Regions from separate parts of the Brevibacillus sp. AF8 genome, predicted to be linked through region 1. Evidence: a T-box and tRNA genes for the amino acid it is inferred to sense, from the RefSeq annotation. Region 1 holds a T-box; the other holds one or more tRNA genes.
What was found. A T-box is a leader RNA that pairs with one kind of tRNA and senses whether it is charged. The one in region 1 lies ahead of tyrS (tyrosine--tRNA ligase), so its partner is inferred to be a tRNA-Tyr.
Positions count from the first base shown of each region.

Region 1 (4,844 bases):
AAGTTGATATACGCGGAACAAATGATTGCCGAGTATTGCACATTTGCAGGTAACGTGCTGCGAAACGATTGTTCCATGGGATTTCTTGCACAGGAGCTATCGGGCGAAGAAAAACAATGGACCATCGCCGAGTTTTTTGTCGAAAATCAATGGAGCAAAGAACTGGTGAGGGCGATGGATGACCTCGGCATTCATGTATTGGATTCAGATAAAAAGATGGGTGTTCTGTCAGGTGGTGAGAGTTTCAAATACCGCTTTTTAAGTCTGCTGGCACAGAATCCTGACGTTTTATTGCTAGACGAACCCACGAATGATTTGGATATTCAAACGATGGAATGGCTGGAAGAGTTTATTCAACAAACATCGCTTCCTGTCCTATATGTATCGCATGACGAAACATTTATTGCGAATACAGCAAACGGTATCCTTCATATGGAGCTGACGAAGCGTAAACAAGTACCCAAATATACTTTTTCAAGAGAGCCATATGAAAATTACATTGCGAATCGCGAGAGCCACCTGAACAAACAAGAACAGATAGCCAGAAAGCAAGTTTCTGATCATCAAAAGCAAATGGAGAAATGGCACGACGTTTGGAATAAGGCAGAGCATCAACATCGGAACGTGTCCCGCTCAAATCCACGTCTGCAAAAGAAGATCAAGTCTTTGAAAAATCAAAGAGAGCGCATGGAGAAAGCATCGGAAACGTTTGTAGAGGCTCCGAGTGTGGAAGAAGCAAGCGAATTCCGATTTGATTCTGAGGTACATGTGCCTGGCAGTAAACAAATCCTCGACTTTTCATTGGAAGTCCTGCAAATAGCGAACAATCAGCTATCGAAACAGATTCATTTATCGATTAACGGGCCAGAAAAAGTCGCGATTATTGGGGAAAATGGGATCGGAAAAACGACGTTGTTGAAAAAGATCATGGATGAGCTAGTCCAGCACTCGTCATTAAAGATCGGGTATATGCCCCAAAATTATGAAGAACAACTGGATTCGACCAAAACACCGATTGCGTACCTGGAAAGAACCGGGAATAAAGAAGCGATCACAAAAGCGTATACGCATTTAGGCAGTATGAAATTTACAAAAGATGAGATGCACCAACCCATTCAAAACTTGTCTGGGGGACAGAAAGCGAAATTGCTCCTGTTAAAAATGATTTTGGATCAGTGCGAAATCTTGATATTGGATGAACCGACCCGAAACTTCAGTCCTTTGACGACTCCTGTTCTGTGCCGGGCGTTAACGGCTTTTGACGGTGTGATTATCAGTATTTCGCATGATCGACGGTATTTGCATGAGGTCGCAACAACTGTTTATGAACTAACCTCCAACGGTCTTACGAAAATAAAATAAGGGATCGTGGCGGAATCCTTGCTACATGGTTGACATTGCTATTTGAATTCAATATACTGACTTTAATTTCATATGAAACATACGTTGAAAGAGCCCAGTAGCAGCTTATTCCCTGTCCTAGAAAGCCGGGGGTTGATGGAACCCGGTACACAATAAGCGAGCGAATTACACTCTGGAGTATCTCGGGTAATGCCGAGCGGAATCGCGAACGATAACTCGCTACGAGTGGCATGAATGGCCTGCGCAAGCGCTTGGGTCCATTGGTGCAAGATGGGTGGTAACACGGTTATTCAATCGTCCCTATGTCTACAATAGACAAGGGGCGATTTTTTGTTTTTTTACCATAGGAGATTGAAGGAGTGTATGGCAGTGAATATTATCGACGAACTCGAATGGCGCGAAGCCATTAATCAGCAAACAGATGCAGAAGGGCTGCGAGAATTAACGAATGAAAAAGCAGTCTCGTTATATTGTGGTGTCGATCCAACAGGTGACAGCATGCATATCGGTCACTTGATTCCTTTCATGGTACTGAAACGCTTTCAGCTCGCTGGTCATCGTCCGGTCATTTTGATCGGTGGTGCAACAGGTACGATTGGCGATCCGAGCGGCCGTCAATCCGAGCGCTCTTTGCAAACACTGGAACAGATTCAGGAGAACGTCGACAAACTCACCGCGCAGATGAAAAAGCTGTTCATTACAGATGGCGACAACCAAATTCGCTTGGTGAACAACTACGACTGGACGCACAAAATCAATGTCATTGAATTTCTGAGGGATTACGGGAAAAACTTCAGCATCAATACGATGCTTGCCAAGGATGTCGTATCGAGCAGACTGGAAAGCGGCATTTCGTTTACGGAGTTTTCCTATCAAATTCTGCAATCCCTGGATTACCTGCATCTGTACAAACATGAAGATGTTCAACTGCAAATCGGCGGTTCCGACCAATGGGGTAACATCACGAGCGGTCTCGATCTGATCCGCAAAAAAGAAGGACCAGAAGCAAAAGCATTCGGTCTCACTATTCCTCTGATGCTGAAGGCAGATGGCACGAAATTCGGGAAGACAGCAGGAGGAGCCATCTGGCTTGATCCAAATAAAACAACACCATTCGAATTCTACCAATTCTGGGCGAATACCGATGACCGCGATGTTGTGAAATACTTGAAATACTTTACGTTCCTCTCCAAGGAACAAATTGAAGAGCTGGCTGAAAAAGTACAGACCGAGCCACATAAACGCGAGGCGCAAAAAGCGCTGGCAGAGGAAATGACGAGATTTGTGCACGGCGAGGAATTGCTGGAGCAGGCGAAGCGCATTACAGCAGCTTTGTTTACTGGAGATATCAAATCGCTGTCGGCAGATGAGATCGAGCAAGGCTTCAAAGAAATGCCGACATTCGAATCTACCCTCGAAACGAAGAACATTGTCGACTGGCTCGTTGAGGTCGGCATCGAGCCATCCAAACGTCAAGCACGTGAGGATATTACAAAAGGCGCTATCTCCATGAATGGTGAACGTGTTACCGATCTGGAACTGGAAGTAACGCCAAGCCTTGCTATCGGCGGTCGCTTCATCATTATCCGCAAAGGTAAGAAAAACTACAGCTTGGTAAAATTGTCTCAATAGATAAAGGAATAAGAAGCTTCCCTAGACCCACTAGGGAAGCTTCTTTGTATTTGTGGGATTTATTTCGGATGTGAAGTACTATCTACTTTGTTCGCAGCAATAACGGCAACTGCATTTGGCTCCAGATCGAACCAAAAGATAAGATCGCCATCCGCTTTCTTTTGCGACGGCTTCATCCCGTTCACATAAACTTCCGAAGCTTTTGTCGCCATGGAAAGACCAGAAATCTTTTGCGTACCATCGTTGTGCAGAACGATAGAGCCGTTTGGTGCATATTCCAATCTGACTTGAGAGAGGGCGAGCCAATAATCCATGATTTCACGTACGGTTGTCAAATGCAATTTTCCTTGGTCTCGCAGAACTTCCATTCGCTTTAGCAAGCGGTCAAAATCGGGATGGATGATCCAGTTTCCTTGGGCATCTCGAATGACAAATTTCCCGCCCTGCTTGTTGGATGGAAATCTTGCCAAGTAGGTATGGTTGATAAAAACTCCACGGTTTTGAATGAGCTGCTGGAGATTTTGCTTCCGATACAGATAAAGTGAATCTTCTGGAATGGTGGCAGCCGACCATGAATAAAACGGGCCTGTCACTGTCGGGTGCGACCAATAGAGCGGAGTGCGCAGGGAGTCGCCTCTTTGGGATTGGTACAGATCGAGACCATTATTCGGATTCGCGATATCTTCTGAGCTGTAGTGCCAAAAATACGATGTGCCGTATTTTTTCCACTGATGCGCCAAGTAATTCGCAGTCTGGTTGTCGAGCGCGTTAAACGCAAAGCTGGTCTTCAAATACCCATGGTCAATCCAGGTACGGCTCCGGAAGTGATCTTTCATTACCTGCAATGCATCTTCCGTCGTCTTTTGATAGTGTCTGATTTCGTATGGATAGAGGGTATGTAGCCCAATTTCATCACCGTTCCGATTCAGATCATTCAGAAACTGCAAAAATTCAGGGCTTTGCGCAATGGCGACATTGACAGGCAATTTCGCTTGAAAATACGGATTCGAGTAAAATACGCTTTTTGTAACCGGAATCCGGTGTTTAACAAAACCGCCTGTTGCTTGTGCCGACGATGTAATCCTCTCGGAGCCGAAATAAACAGCTCGATTCGTTTGCAGCGTCTGCTCGTCAGCATGCTCTGTCCATACATGAGTCGCCAAAAAACCAGAAGGCTGGCTCATAAAACGCGGCATGAGCTTTGGTTGATACCCAACTACCAGCGAGAAAGAATTCGTCCGTTCTTCGTTTGCGCGATATTCGGAAGCGTGGCGGACTTTTCCGACTTGATTCGTAGAGCCTTGCTGTACGTATCTGTGATCGTTCATGTGATCCAGATTCACGATGAGCTGTTTTTGCGTTGTATTCAATTCAAGTGAAGACACGTTGGGGGCATGGTACAAAAAAGCTGCTTGCTTTCCTTGACCAAATTTCGCGCCTTGGTGATCCAGCCAGTAAGAAGGTTGGAATTTCTGTGCGTCCACTTTCCGATTCTTGCGATATACCTCTGTCACATTTGGCTTGAATTGCAGGGCGAAGGCTTCACGAAAAACCTTTGCCTCTCGCTTATAGGTGGTTTTTACGGTGATATCGATGGCTGGGCTGTTTTTTTGCAATGCATATTGTATTGTAACCACTGCAATCGGAGTATGACCTGTGACAATGACTGTGTTACCAGTAGCGGTTTCCTGGTGTTCCACCTTTACGTCATCCCATTTACGAACCCAGTGGCTGCCCCGTTTGATAAAAATGTTCCTGTCGATCACTTTCGTCGTAGGTGGAGAGAAATACAAATCATTTCCTCGGACGGCAGTAACTTTCGCCTGATGGACAAGCGGAGCATTCATTCT
Region 1 covers NZ_JAGQDN010000001.1:67,745-72,588, forward strand. The annotation lists gene KB186_RS00310 (ATP-binding cassette domain-containing protein) at 1-1,362, shown strand, start outside; T-box leader at 1,438-1,667, shown strand; gene tyrS (tyrosine--tRNA ligase) at 1,726-2,994, shown strand; gene KB186_RS00320 (hypothetical protein) at 3,054-4,844, opposite strand, start outside.

Region 2 (4,844 bases), 450 kb from region 1:
TCTAGGATTTTTTTGGACCACGAAATATCCTCTGTTCGCGAAGTGTGACGAAGCAACAGGTCCGCTCCAGAATCAGACAGCAGATATTCGATGCGCTGAGAAGGGAGTTGAGGATCAATCGGAAGGTAAGCCCCTCCAGCTTTTAGCACTGCCAACAGCCCGATGATCATCTCTGGCGAATGATCTGCCAGCAACGCCACAATTACGCCAGGGCCAACTCCTCGGTTTCGCAATGACTGAGCGAGTCGATTCACTTGATCCTGTAGTTCCTGAAATGTCAGCGTGCGCCCTTCTGACTCCAACGCAACTCCCTGTGGTGAGCGTATTACTTGCTCTTCAAACAACTGGACAACCGTCTTCTCGCTGGGATAGGAAGCAGCAGTATCATTCCACGTATGGAGTTGTAGTGCCAACTCTTCGTCAGCAAGGAAGTTCAAATTGGACAGCGGTACTTCTGGAATCGAGATCATCTGATGGAGAAGCCTTATGAGATGATCCGCTATTCGGTCAATATCCTCTTCCGTGTACTCGGCTATCTTATAGTCCAATTCCATTGTCAATTGTTCATCTGTTGCCCATTCTCTGATAATCACTTGGAGCGAATACAACTGGTGATCGTTGTAAAACTCCTCATTAGTCACGGGGTAGCCACCAAGAGTGAATGGCAACTGCGTGCTGTAATAATTTACACAAATCTGAAACAGGCTGTCATAGCCATGTTTCTTCAGCTCCAGCTCTTGAGCCAGCAAATCGTAAGGATATTTCTGATGAAAATAACAGGAAGTGAGTTCCCTGTTGACATATTTAACATAATCGATAGCATCCATTTCCATCGGAACTGCCAGACGAAATGGCATAGTGCTGGTGAACATCCCGAATATTTTGCGCTCCACTTTGCCTGAACGGTTTAACAGCGGTGTACCGATCACGATTTCTTCTTGCCTCGTACAGCGCTGCAGGTAAAGACTCACGAGAGCCACAAACAAGGAATTTAGCGAGCATTTCATTTGGTCTGCAAACTGGCGTATTCTTGTCGAATCTTCGCGGTTGAATGCAAAAACTTTGCGCTTGCCTTCAGTAGTATCTGTCGCCTTTTGTAATGTCGTGATTACGGGCAAGCTATGAAACTTGTCCCGCCAGTATCGCTTGTCCTTTTCAAATCTGTCAGTCTGAGAATAGGCATGCTCCCTTTCGACAAGAGTTTGATAAGCGTGTTCATCTCCTACATGGACGGTACCGCCTGCCAACAACGTGTCATAATAGTGAGCAATTTGTTCTGTCATGATTGAAATAGACCAACCATCAGCAATCAAATGGTGCAGCTTTACAAAATACCCCGCTTCTTCGTCACTCAGTTGAATCAGACAAAAGTAGAACAGAGGCTCTTGTCCGATCGAAAACGGCTTTGTAAACAAATCTTGCAGAAATTGTCTGCACCGCTCTGGCGCATTCTGTTCCTGTCTGAAATCAAACACCTGCAATGGCTGCGGTTCGTACTCTCCAACAAACTGAAGGACTGTCTCTTCCTCCTGATAGTTGAGTCGCAAGGTATCGTTCTTTTGAATGAACAGGTGAATAGCGGCTTCCAGTACATCCAGCTTCACCTTTCCTTGCACCCTCACCATCCCCCCTAACGTATGGATAGGAAGCTGTGGATGTAATTTTTCCGTATACCAGATACGCTTTTGTGGATGACTTAAAGGATAACCGACCTTCCATTGCTTCTTATCCTGGCGCAAAGCATATCCCCCTTTCTGAATTGTGCAGATGTAACCACAATTCAGACATGGTAAAAAATCAAATCGATTACAAATACTTCCAATTTCAACTATATAGATGACTCTTCTGTAGTGTCAAATGAATTTTCCATAAATTGTTATTTCTGAAAATTACGGGAATTCCATTCCTTGTTCTCCTTCTCTAGCGCTGCATAAAATAGAAAAAAATTTGTGTACTCTATTGATTTTGGCTGTCTTTTCACGTAGGATAAAATGTAATATATTGGCAAAAAGCCCTCGGAAGGATGAATGTGATTAGATGTCTGTGACACTTCGTGAAGTAACTTTGGAAAACTGGGAAGAGTGTATTGAACTGGAACCTACTCCCGAACAGAGCGAGTTTGTTGCCCCGAACCTCTACTCCATCGCTGAATCAAAGTTTCAAACTACATTTGTTCCTTTGGCCATATACCATGATGACACCATGGTTGGCTTTGTCATGTATGGGCTTGACCCTGACGATGGCAACTACTGGATTTACAGACTCTTAATTGATGCGAAGTACCAACGACTAGGCTACGGACGTGCTGCGATTGCGCAAGTCATTGATATCTTGAAGGCAAAGGAAGATTGTCAAAAAATTGTCATTGGTTATGCTCCAGCCAACGTCGCAGCCGAAAACCTTTACTCCTCACTCGGATTTCAAAAAAATGGTATGGTTCTGTTTGGCGAGACGATTGCCGAATTAAATTTTTAGCGAGTTTTCGTTACCCAAAAAGGGAACAGCGGCGACCTAAGACCTGAAAACCAAGTCTTAGACTCGCCGCTGTTTGGATTGTTTCCCGTATGTATATTAAAAAAGCACACCTTCCATGTGTCTGTAAACATCATGGTTAGTGTGCATTCGTTTTGATATGGTGCCGGTGAAGGGACTTGAACCCCCACGGTTTCCCTCACGATTTTGAGTCGCGCGCGTCTGCCATTCCGCCACACCGGCAAGTGAAACTATGAATAAATTAGCACATCTTCGAAAGAAAATCAATGGTGGGGAGAGACGGATTCGAACCGCCGAACCCGGAGGGAGCAGATTTACAGTCTGCCGTGTTTAGCCACTTCACTATCTCCCCACAATATGTGCTGTCTATCTTCTGCGTCTACTCTCTTCAACCAGAAGCGACATTTATTAATTTATCATGAACTTTGTTTGACGTCAATATATTTATTTAAATTGACTATCTTTTTGCGCCAAAATCTCCTGTGCCCACTCGTGAAAGACACGCAATGCTTCGTCTACTTCTTGAAATGTTGCTTCTCCCTCACAGGAGTATTCCGGGAATTCTAGTATGCGGTTTTTGCGAATCTTGACATGCCCTTCTTCACATTTTATCTCCAAGAAGTAGGGAACGGCTTCATCGATCCCATAACTGTTTTCTAAAAACTCGTAGGTACGTACCCACTCCAGGATTCGAACTTCCGATGCTTTTAAGCGAAGCACCTGCTCCAAGGACATAATGGTTTCATTGCCGTAGTAATACATGAATATTCAGCCCTTCTGCATGAAAATGGACGGAGCCGGGACTCCGCCCTGTTTTTGATATGATCGTTAGATCGAGGAAAGTAGCTCTCTCAGTTCTTTGACAATCACTTGTTGATAGCCAGTGCCTTCTCCATACTGCTCAAGCATTTCGGCACGCGCTACCTTGATCTTGTCTTCATAATCCGTTGCGGTTCGGTCCGGGTTATCTTGTTTGAATGCCGTCATGACAGCTTGGACATGCTTTGGTCTCGGTCCCCATTTGGCAAGAACATGACCACCCGTGTCTGCGAAAATAACAACAGGGATCGCCCGACCTCCCATCGTAAGAAACTCATCCATCAGATCGAGGTGTTCTTCCATCACCATAATTTCCACTGGCATGTCCGTTTCTTTCAGGGCATGTAAGACGACTGGCAAGTTGCGAACGACGTCGCCACACCAATCTGCAGCCAAAATCAAACATCTGAGGTCATCACGATGCTGGAGAGAGGCAAAAAAAGCACGTTCTTGTTCATCCTCCCATGAAAATGCATCCGACCAGTTTTGGTATGTATCCTGATTTTTCGTCATGCTTTCCACAAACGCCTGTGGCTTAAGCCCCGTACGGAATTTATGTGCTACGTTTGCCCCCATCTTTTCTCCTCCTTTTGTATCGCTCGCCTATTCTTGGGTTTTATCCGTTGCTTCGTTTGCTTCCTTTTCTTGATTCGCCAGCTCCATCATTTTTTGCAACAAGATGTGCTGCGGCATGTGCATGAGACGCTCCAAGGGTACCTGAAGCGCTTCCGCCAGCTTGACAGCGGTCTCCGGTGATATTTGTAATGGACGCATGTTATTTTGCTCCTTTCCCTTGCTTTTATCAGTCCCTTCAGTATAATACACAGCCGTTAAACCTGCCAGCATACAAGCCTGGCACTTGAGAGCCTTTAACCTTTGTAACATGTTGGCTCTACTGATCCTCTCTTTCACATTTGCTCAGGCCAATTCTTAATGAAAAATTAAAAAAGAGCCACCCATAGGTAGCTCCAAAATGGAGTCAGGCTGTTTGATCCCTGCTCACCGTACGCGAAGGGACTATCTCGTGAACAGAATATCCCGCACAATGGAAAAGGACGAACTATGGCTTTTGCTTAGTAAGGATACATGGTACACCAAAGCCGATCGCGCCGGGCTGGGACATCTGCTCCATATATGCCAAACCTCGTGCACATTGCTGCTTGCATACTTGACATGTATGGGATGTTACGATTTTCATCTGTACTTGATTGGGGTGCTGTCGCGTATTCTTCTTCTTGATCTTTTTGCCCTTGGCCATCTGTTTTCCTCCCTTTGCCCTGGATCACTCCAGTCTATGAAGGAGAGAACCCCCGCTCTTTAGGCAAGCATACAAAATCAAGATATTCACCTGCAAAATGGGCCTTGTCATACATATCACAAATAGAAAAAGCCGCCGGAGAATTCTCTCCCAGCGACTTATGTGACTTCATTATGGCTTTGGACTTAACAACTGGCGCAGTTCCAGCTCCAGTGTAGAAGCATCCACCATGCCAATGATCTTCTTTCGTACGATCCCATCCGCGTCAATCAAG
Region 2 covers NZ_JAGQDN010000001.1:518,350-523,193, forward strand. The annotation lists gene edeP (edeine non-ribosomal peptide synthetase EdeP) at 1-1,739, opposite strand, end outside; gene edeQ (edeine self-resistance N-acetyltransferase EdeQ) at 2,038-2,475, shown strand; tRNA gene KB186_RS01885 (tRNA-Leu) at 2,634-2,715, opposite strand; tRNA gene KB186_RS01890 (tRNA-Tyr) at 2,761-2,845, opposite strand; gene KB186_RS01895 (hypothetical protein) at 2,938-3,255, opposite strand; gene KB186_RS01900 (thioredoxin family protein) at 3,322-3,888, opposite strand; gene KB186_RS01905 (YycC family protein) at 3,916-4,086, opposite strand; gene KB186_RS01910 (hypothetical protein) at 4,373-4,570, opposite strand; gene KB186_RS01915 (TlpA family protein disulfide reductase) at 4,742-4,844, opposite strand, start outside.
Region 2: it encodes a tRNA-Tyr, which carries the amino acid that the T-box ahead of tyrS (tyrosine--tRNA ligase) is inferred to sense. The anticodon was not compared.